3 regions of the Nocardioides sp. Z22_16 genome follow, and region 2 is predicted to be linked to each of the others. Evidence: predicted binding sites of a transcription regulator. Region 2 holds the regulator's gene; each other region holds the start of a gene.

Region 1 (3,259 bases), on a different contig from region 2:
CCGCGACGAGCGAGGGGCCTACGCCGTCCTGTTCTCGATGCTGGTCGTCCTGCTCATGGCGCTGGCGGCCATCGGGGTGGACATCGCCAGCAACGTGGCGGCCAAGCAGCAGCTGAGGGACACCGTCGACACGGCCGCCCACGCCGGAGCGCTGGCTCTGCCCGCCTCGTCGACCAGTGTCCAGGGCATCGTGAACCAGATGGCCAAGGCCAACGATCCCGACTCCACGGTGACCTCGGACCTGTGGTGCGTCGTGGCGTCGACGGGCACCACGCCGTACCTCCCCAAGTACACCCAGATCCCCTCGACGTGCAAGCCGCACGGCTCGAAGCCGTACCCGGGCACCAAGTGCACCGCGGAGCTCTGCTTCATCCCGTGCATCCCCTCCGCGACCGACTCCTCGATCAAGTGCAACACCGTGCGGGTCGCGGACTCCAAGGTCGTGCCCTACGCGTTCGCCCCGGCCATCGGCTTCAAGGAGGGCGACACCGGGGCCCTGGTCTCCGTGGCGTGCAAGGGGTCGTGCGGCACCGCGGCACCCAACCCGATGGACGTGGTGGTGCTGGCTGACCGCACGGCGAGCCTCTCGTCCGGTGACCGCACGGCGATGGTCAACGCGATCAAGGCGATGATGCTCACGATGGACCCGTCGATGCACTTCCTCTCCATCGGCGCCATCGACAAGAGCGCCCCCACGGCGACCTGTCCCAGTGAGCCGAGGAAGGTGCCCTCCAGCAAGAGCGTGGGCAGCAACAGCAAGGTCACGCCCGCCTGGACGGCTGCCGAGCTGCAGGTCTCGTCGCACAAGTGGATCCCCTCCGACTTCAGCCGTGACTACGTCTACGGGGACGCCGGGTCACGGAACTGGCGCACCAGCGACGTCGTGTACAAGACGATCAACTGCACCAAGGGGTCCGCCGGCGAGTACGGGACGCATCTCGCCGCGCCGCTGAAGGAGGGTGCGCGCAGGCTGCTCGGGCTCGACGACAGCAACCTGGACGAGCTGAGCGCGGCCAATGCGCGTGAGGGCGAGGTCAAGAAGGTGCTGATCCTGGAGACGGACGGTGCGCCGAACGAGTTCGTCAAGTCGGGAACGGCCGCCCAGACCGTCGTCACGACGGGGGGTGCCGAGCTGCGCGACCCGGACGGCAACCTCGCCTGCCAGAACCTGGTGAAGGTGGCCGAAAGTGCCAAGGCGCAGGGCATCCTCGTGATCACGATCGGGTTCGATGAGGTCACGTCAGCCCGATGCACGCGCTGGAACAACTTCGGGGGCAAAACTGGATCGACGAGCGGTGGAAAGAATGTTCGCGATGTGTTGGCAGAGGCTGCCTCGCCGCACCCGAGCACCGGTGCGCCAAGTGCGGCGAACGCGTGCAACACCAACTCGAGCATCTCCCAGGAGAACTCGGACGGCGACTTCTTCTTCTGTGCCGCAAACGGCTCAGAGCTGGCGGAGATCTTCCAGACCGCATTGGGCCAGGTGAGCAAGGGCGTCCGCTTCCTCAAGATGCCGCTCTGACCCCCAGCCCCTCCTGCCGACGCCGCCCCCGGAATCCCGGGGGTGGCGTTTGCACTCGCCGGAGTCGAGTGCTAAACATGGAGTTGGCACTCTCGACATGAGAGTGACAGACGCGGACTGGTGACGTTGAGGTCCGAAGCGCCGGCGGGAAGGGTTCGCCGGGCAGCCGGATCGTCCGTCGCGGGCAACCCATCAGGGCCGCACCCCCGAACTCCCGAAAAGGAATCACAGGAGTTATGCCGAAGCTGATTGCTTTCAACGAGGAGGCCCGTCGTGGTCTCGAGCGTGGCATGAACACGCTCGCCGACGCGGTCAAGGTGACGCTGGGCCCCAAGGGTCGCAACGTCGTCCTCGAGAAGAAGTGGGGCGCGCCCACTATCACCAACGATGGTGTGTCGATCGCCAAGGAGATCGAGCTCGAGGACCCGTACGAGAAGATCGGTGCCGAGCTCGTCAAGGAAGTTGCCAAGAAGACCGACGACGTCGCCGGTGACGGTACGACGACGGCGACCGTGCTCGCCCAGGCGATGGTCCGCGAGGGCCTGCGCAACGTGGCCGCGGGTGCGAACCCCATGGGTCTCAAGCGCGGCATCGAGGCGGCCGTCGACGCCGTCTCCACCGAGCTCCTGAGCATGGCCAAGGACGTCGAGACCAAGGAGCAGATCGCGTCCACCGCGACCATCTCCGCCGGTGGCGACACCACGGTCGGCGACGCCATCGCCGAGGCGATGGACAAGGTCGGCAAGGAAGGCGTCATCACCGTCGAGGAGTCGAACACCTTCGGCATCGACCTCGAGCTGACCGAGGGCATGCGGTTCGACAAGGGCTACATCTCGGCCTACTTCGTCACCGACCCCGAGCGGATGGAGACGGTCCTGGAGGACCCCTACATCCTCATCGCCAACTCCAAGATCTCGTCGGTCAAGGACCTCCTCCCGCTGCTGGAGAAGGTCATGCAGTCCGGCAAGCCGCTGGTCATCATCGCCGAGGACGTCGACGGCGAGGCGCTGTCGACCCTGGTGGTCAACAAGATCAAGGGCACCTTCAAGTCCGTCGCCGTCAAGGCGCCGGGCTTCGGTGACCGCCGTAAGGCCATGCTGCAGGACATCGCGATCCTCACCGGTGGCCAGGTCATCTCCGAGGAGGTGGGCCTCAAGCTGGAGTCCGCCGGCATCGAGCTGCTCGGTCAGGCCCGCAAGGTCGTCATCACCAAGGACGAGACCACCATCGTCGAGGGCTCGGGCGACACCGGCCAGATCGAGGGCCGGGTCAACCAGATCCGCGCCGAGATCGAGAAGTCGGACTCCGACTACGACCGCGAGAAGCTGCAGGAGCGCCTGGCCAAGCTGGCCGGCGGTGTCGCGGTGATCAAGGTCGGCGCGGCCACCGAGGTCGAGCTCAAGGAGCGCAAGCACCGCATCGAGGACGCCGTCCGCAACGCGAAGGCTGCCGTCGAGGAGGGCATCGTCGCCGGTGGTGGCGTCGCCCTGGTGCAGGCCGCCAAGACCGCCTTCGAGAAGCTGGACCTCTCCGGCGACGAGGCCACCGGTGCCGAGATCGTCCGCAAGGCGACCGAGGCCCCGCTCAAGCAGATCGCGGTCAACGCCGGTCTCGAGGGTGGCGTCATCGCGGAGAAGGTGCGCAACCTGGAGTCGGGCCACGGCCTCAACGCGGCCAACGGCGAGTACGTCGACATGATCGCCGAGGGCATCATCGACCCGGCGAAGGTCACCCGCT
Region 2 (3,259 bases):
ACGAAGATGCGGCTCTGTCGGGCGACCCGCGCCTTGGCCCCGTGGACCGCCACCGAGCCCGAGGCGGTCCGGGTGGCCTTGGCCGGGGCGGCTCGCTGGACCGGCGGGGTGAGCACCACCGGGGCCCCCTCGAGCAGGAACCCCGGCCCCATCGGGAAGGTCCGCCGCTTGCGGCGCCGGTCCTCGAGGGTCACCGTCCGCAGGTCGCGGTCCATGGCGACGATCTCCCCGCACCACTCGGTGGTGACCTCCTCGACCACGAGGCCGAGCTCGGCGGCTCGCTCCTGGGCGCGGCCCCGCTTGGGGGCGCGCCAGTCGCCGGAGAGGACGTCGGAACCGTAGCGGTCGGTGGGGGAAGGCACCGGACCACGCTAGGACGCCGGATGCCCGACCCGGGTGAGGACGCGCGGAGCCTGGCGAATCAGCCCTCCGCGATCCCCGCCTGACCCTGGTCGGTGTCCCCCTCGTCGAGGAGACCGAGCTCCTCCTGCGACTTGGTGCTCGGGTCGTCAGGGTCCAGGGGCTCGGCGAGCGGGTTGTCCTCGCCCGGGGTGAGGTCGTCGGGCAGCTGCTCGTCGGAGATGCCGGCGACGGAGCGGTCCTGCGGGGCGGCGTCGTCCGAGCCGTGGTCCGCGTCGGCCTCGCTGGTGGTGCTCTGCGCCTGGGGCAGGTCGGTGGGGTCCTGGGAGTCGGTCATGGGGTGGGCGTACCCGGGGGTGAGGGCGATCACACCCCCGGTGCAGCCCTGCGGCCCTCCCCGCCGCCTCACACGAGGGGCAGCTGGCGCTGGGCCCTGGGCAGCTGGTCGTAGGCGCGGTCCACCGCAGGCGCGATGCGCTCGGGCGGGAACGGCCAGGAGGCGGCGGCGAGTGCCTCGGCGCGCGGCACCCCACGGCCCACCAGGTCGCGGAGGGTCTCGGCGACCGTCCCGATGTCGCCGCGCTGCTGCTCGACGAAGTCGCGCCCCACCGGGGCGCCGTGGCCGGGGATGACGACGGTGGTGGGCGTGGCGAGACCCAGCACCAGGTCGAGCGCGAGGGGCCACTCCATCGGCCAGGAGTCGTCGCCGTACCAGGGGGCGGTGGCCTCCACGACGAGGTCGCCGACCACCAGGACGTCGGCCTCGGCGACCCGGACCACGAGGTCGCCCCCGGTGTGCGCCCGGCCGGGGTGGAAGACCTCGACCGCGCGGTCGCCGAGCTCCACGACGTGGACGGAGGAGAACGTGCGGGTCACGTCGGGCACGTCGGCGTCCTCGTGGGCGACGACCGCAGCCTCGGGGAAGGCGGCGAGGAAGGCCCCGTTGCCGCCGATGTGGTCGACGTGGTCGTGGGTGTTCACCACGGCGACCACCTCCCCGACTCCCAGGCGCCGGACCTGCTCGACCAGCTCGCGCCCAGCCTCCTCGGACTCCCGGGTGTCGACGACCAACGCCCCCAGGGCGCCCCCGACCACTGTGACGTTGACGTCGTGGGCGGCGTAGCGTGCCACCCAGACCCGGTCCGCGACCTGCTGGAACTCCGGCATGCCCGCGAGCCTAGCCCGCGTCCCCTCGCCTAGTAGACTTGGCACTCGCCGGTCTGGAGTGCCAGACCGATCCCGACGACCTGAACGGAGGAGCCCATGTCGGAGGACCGCAAGCTCGCCGTTCTGCGCGCGATCGTGGAGGACTACGTCGCCACCGAGGAGCCGGTCGGCTCGAAGGCGCTGGTGGAGCGTCACGGACTGGGGGTCTCCCCGGCCACCGTGCGCAACGACATGGCCGCCCTCGAGGACGAGGGCTTCATCCACCAGCCCCACACCAGTGCCGGCCGGGTGCCCACGGACAAGGGGTACCGCCTCTTCGTCGACCGGCTCAGCACGGTCAAGCCGATGTCCGGCGCCGAGCGGCGGGCGATCGCCTCGTTCCTGGACGGGGCGGTCGATCTCGACGACGTGGTCCAGCGCTCCGTGCGGACGCTCTCCCAGCTGACCCGCCAGGTGGCGGTGGTGCAGTACCCGACGCTCACCCGGAGCACGGTGCGCCACGTGGAGGTCGTCATGCTGGCCCCGGGTCGCCTGCTCGTGGTGCTGATCCTCTCCACCGGACGCGTCGAGCAGCGGCTGGTCGAGCTTCCCCAGGAGTCCGGCGAGGTCGAGGACGAGCGCCTCGGCGACCTGCGCAACCGGATAGGCCGCGCGACCTCCGGACGGCGCATCGCCGAGGCCACCAGCGCCCTGTCGGCCCTGGTGGACGAGGTCCCCGAGCCTGACTCCGCCCTGACCCGCGCCGTCGTGGAGACGCTCACCGAGGCGATGTCGGACCACCGGCGCGACGAGCGGGTGGCGGTCGGCGGTGCCGCCAACCTGGCTCGCTTCGGACAGGACTTCGACACCACCGTGCGTCCGCTGCTGGAGGCCCTGGAGGAGCAGGTCGTCCTGATGAAGCTCCTGGGCGAGGCCGCCGACGCCGGCGCCGTGACGGTCCGGATCGGTCGCGAGGGCCCCTACACCGAGCTCGCGGGGACCAGCGTCGTGGCCACCGGCTACGGGCCGGGCCAGGACGCGCTCGCGAGCCTGGGCATCGTCGGCCCCACCCGCATGGACTACCCCGGCACCATGGCGGCGGTCCGCGCCGTCGCCCGTTACGTCTCCCGCATCCTCGACGAGACCTGAGCGGTCTCCCCACCCCTCCAAGACCCCTCCAAGACGAAGGACGAAGTTGAGCCAGGACCTCTACGAGTTGCTCGGTGTCCCCAGGGACGCCGATGCCGACACGATCAAGAAGGCCTACCGCCGGCTGGCCCGCCAGCTCCACCCGGACGTCAACCCGGACCCGGAGACCCAGGAGCGGTTCAAGGAGGTGACGGGCGCCTACGAGGTGCTGTCCGACCCCCAGAAGCGGGCTCACTACGACCGCGGCGGCGACCCCTTCGGCGGGGCGGGCGGGTTCGGCCAGGGGGCCGGATTCTCCTTCACCGACATCATGGACGCCTTCTTCGGGGGCCAGGGCCCCGGCGCCGCAGCCGCCGGCGGCGGGCGCGGTCCCCGTCCCCGCACGCGCCGCGGCCAGGACGCGCTGATCGCGCTCGAGGTCGAGCTGGCCGAGGCGGCGTTCGGCGTCACCAAGGAGATCAAGGTCGACACGGCCGTGGTCTGCACCGCCTGTCAGGGTGAGGGCACCGCCCCGGGCACCCACCCCCAGACCTGCGAGACCTGCCGGGGCGCGGGCGAGGTCGCCCAGGTGCAGCGCTCCTTCCTGGGCGAGATCCGGACCCTG
Region 3 (3,259 bases), on a different contig from region 2:
CCGCGGCTGCTGAGCGGCGGCGCCGGTTCAGAAGGGGCGGACCAGCAGGGCCCGGCCGACGCCGTCGACCCGGGTCAGCACCACCGTCGCCTCCTCGTCGCCGGTGAGGGCGAGCCGCTTGCGCAGCTGCTCGGGGACCACCTCGACGCCCCGCTTCTTGATCGTCAGGGGCCCCACGTTGCGCTCGACCAGGGCGGCGCGCAGCTGCTTCTCCCGGAAGGGCAGCTCGTCGATGACGTAGTAGGCGCGCATGAAGGGGCTCCGGAAGGACTTGTCCGAGGTGACGTAGGCGATGTGGGGGTCGAGCAGGCCCCCGTCGACCCCGGCGGCCACCGCGGTGACCAGGCCGGCCCGGATCACCGCACCGTCGGGCTCGTAGAGGTGCTGGCCCAGGGGGCGGACCGGGCGCTCCAGCCCGTCGTAGGGGTCGTCCTCGGCGGTCAGGGAGGCGAGGCCGCCCCGCGAGATCACCGTCGCCCGGCGCCGGGTGGTGGCCAGGGACGACGACCAGAGCGCGGCCTCCTTGACCTCGCCCTCGTCGCTGACCCACTCCGCCTCCACGCCCTCGGGGACCAGGTCGTGCGGGATGCCCGGCGCCACCTTCACCACGGCGCTCGCAGCCCGCCCGCCGGTGAGCAGCTCGGCGACGAACGACCAGGGCGGGGTCCATCCGTCCTGGTCGAAGACGCGGCCGCGTGCCCCCCGGCGTGCGGGATCGGCGAAGACCGCGCCGAAGGTGCCGAGGTCGAGGGTGGTGGCGTCGGTGGCCATCACCGCGCCGGAGAGGCCCAGGGCTGCCAGGTTGGCCTCCGCCATGGCGACCCGGACCGGGTCGAGGTCCACCCCGGCGCTGACCAGGCCCGCGCGCGAGAAGGCGGCCAGGTCGCCGCCGATCCCGCAGCCCAGGTCGACGACCGACGAGGGAGCCGCCGCGGCGAGCCGGGCCGCCCGGTGGTCGGCGACCCGGCGCCGGGTCGACTGCTCGAGCGCGTCGGGGGTGAAGTACATCGAGACCGCGTCCTCGCCGAACTTGGGCACCGCCCGCACCCGCAGGTGGACGGTGGTCAGTGCGGCCGCGGCCCGGTCCGGGTCGTGCTGCACCCGGCGTACGGCGGCCGCGGCGCGCAGGGGGTCGCCCTCGGCGTCGGCGTAGGCGTGGGTGGCCAGCTCCAGCAGCCGCTGGCCGTCCTCGGTGAGCAGCCAGCGAAAGGTCTCCAGGTCCACGGACGCCATAGTGGCAGGAGGGGACCAGTCTGGCACTCGATCAGTGGGAGTGCTAACGTTTCCATTGGCACTCTCGCCCCGAGGGTGCCAGCACTCGTGTCCGGCTCGTGATCCCCGCGACGGCGCTGGCCAGCCGCGAGAACCCAGACAGTCCGCGCCCCGCGGGCGCACGCTACGTGGAGAAAGTGGAGGTCGACACTGTGTCGGTCAACATCAAGCCCCTCGAGGACCGCATCGTCGTCAAGCCGCTCGACGCCGAGCAGACCACGGCCTCTGGCCTGGTCATCCCGGACACCGCCAAGGAGAAGCCCCAGGAGGGCGAGGTCGTGGCCGTGGGTCCGGGTCGCTTCGGCGAGGGTGGCACCGAGCGCATTCCCATGGACATCTCCGTGGGCGACAAGGTCATCTACAGCAAGTACGGCGGTACCGAGGTGAAGTACTCCGGTGGCGAGTACCTGATCCTCTCCGGCCGCGACGTGCTGGCCATCGTTTCCTGATCGTTCCCCGGTCCCGGACGCCCCGGCCCGCCGTGCACCTGTGCCGGTCGGCCGGGCGTCCGGGTCCGTCCATTTGAGGAGATCCACATGCCCAAGATCCTGGAGTTCGACGAGAATGCTCGTCGCGCCCTCGAGCGCGGAGTCGACGCGCTCGCCAACACCGTCAAGGTGACGCTCGGCCCGAAGGGGCGCTACGTCGTCCTGGACAAGAAGTGGGGCGCCCCCACCATCACGAACGACGGTGTCACCGTCGCCCGCGAGATCGAGCTCGACGACCCGTTCGAGAACCTCGGCGCCCAGCTCACCAAGGAGGTCGCCACCAAGACGAACGACATCGCCGGTGACGGCACCACCACCGCGACCGTCCTCGCCCAGGCGATGGTCCACGAGGGCCTGCGCGCCGTCGCGGCCGGCGCCAACCCGATGGGTCTCAAGCGCGGCATGGACGCCGCCGCCGCGGCCGTCGGCGACGCGCTGCGCGAGGCCGCCCGCGAGGTGGAGTCCAAGGAGGACATGGCCTCGGTGGCCACCATCTCCAGCCGCGACGCGCACATCGGCGAGCTGCTGGCCGAGGCGTTCGACAAGGTCGGCAAGGACGGCGTGATCACCGTCGAGGAGTCCAACACCATGGGCACCGAGCTGGAGTTCACCGAGGGGATGCAGTTCGACAAGGGCTACATCTCGGCCTACTTCGTCTCCGACCCCGAGCGGATGGAGGCCGTCCTGGACGACCCCTACATCCTCATGGTGCAGGGCAAGATCTCCTCGGTCGCCGAGCTGCTCCCCCTGCTGGAGAAGGTCATCGCGACCGGCAAGCCGCTCTTCATCCTCGCCGAGGACGTCGAGGGCGAGGCGCTCTCCACCCTGGTGGTCAACAAGATCCGCGGCACGTTCAACGCGGTGGCCGTCAAGAGCCCTGCCTTCGGCGACCGCCGCAAGGCGATGATGCAGGACATCGCGACCCTGACCGGCGGTCAGGTCGTCGCTGCCGAGGTCGGCCTCAAGCTCGACCAGGTCGGCCTCGAGGTCCTGGGCCAGGCCCGCCGGGTCGTGGTCACCAAGGACGAGACCACCATCGTCGACGGCGCCGGTGACAGCGCCGAGGTCGAGGGCCGGGTCAACCAGATCAAGGCCGAGATCGAGAACACCGACTCCGACTGGGACCGGGAGAAGCTCCAGGAGCGTCTCGCGAAGCTGGCCGGCGGCGTCTGCGTCATCAAGGTCGGCGCACACACCGAGGTGGAGCTCAAGGAGAAGAAGCACCGGATCGAGGACGCCGTCTCCGCGACGCGCGCCGCGATCGAGGAGGGCATCGTCGCCGGCGGCGGCTCCGCCCTGGTGCACGCAGTCTCCGTGCTCGACGACAACCTCGGCCTGACCGGCGACGAGGCGATGGGCGTGCGCATCGTGCGCCGCTCCGCCGACGAGCCGCTGCGCTGGATCGCCGAGAACGGTGGGGTCAACGGCTACGTCGTCACCACCAAGGTCCGCGAGCTCGGGGTGGGCAACGGCTACAACGCCGCCACCGAGGAGTACGG

What was found. Region 2 encodes HrcA, which represses chaperone genes, less so after heat shock. Its sites were predicted from a motif close to TTGGCACTCGNNNNNNNCGAGTGCCAA; they were not measured.
Region 1: the regulator HrcA is predicted to act here: its motif matches at 1,571-1,597, upstream of groL (chaperonin GroEL).
Region 3: the regulator HrcA is predicted to act here: its motif matches at 1,254-1,280, upstream of groES (co-chaperone GroES).

The regions. Positions count from the first base shown of each region.
Region 1 is NZ_JBYTTI010000002.1:331,550-334,808, forward strand. Features, by position in the region: gene AC3X7R_RS05850 (TadE/TadG family type IV pilus assembly protein) at 1-1,522, shown strand, start outside; gene groL (chaperonin GroEL) at 1,759-3,259, shown strand, end outside.
Region 2 is NZ_JBYTTI010000006.1:34,089-37,347, forward strand. Features, by position in the region: gene AC3X7R_RS18335 (DUF3097 domain-containing protein) at 1-362, opposite strand, end outside; gene AC3X7R_RS18340 (hypothetical protein) at 422-697, opposite strand; gene AC3X7R_RS18345 (MBL fold metallo-hydrolase) at 766-1,527, opposite strand; gene hrcA (heat-inducible transcriptional repressor HrcA) at 1,624-2,655, shown strand; gene dnaJ (molecular chaperone DnaJ) at 2,702-3,259, shown strand, end outside.
Region 3 is NZ_JBYTTI010000002.1:468,911-472,169, forward strand. Features, by position in the region: gene AC3X7R_RS06545 (glycoside hydrolase family 3 protein) at 1-13, shown strand, start outside; gene AC3X7R_RS06550 (class I SAM-dependent methyltransferase) at 28-1,224, opposite strand; gene groES (co-chaperone GroES) at 1,425-1,721, shown strand; gene groL (chaperonin GroEL) at 1,809-3,259, shown strand, end outside.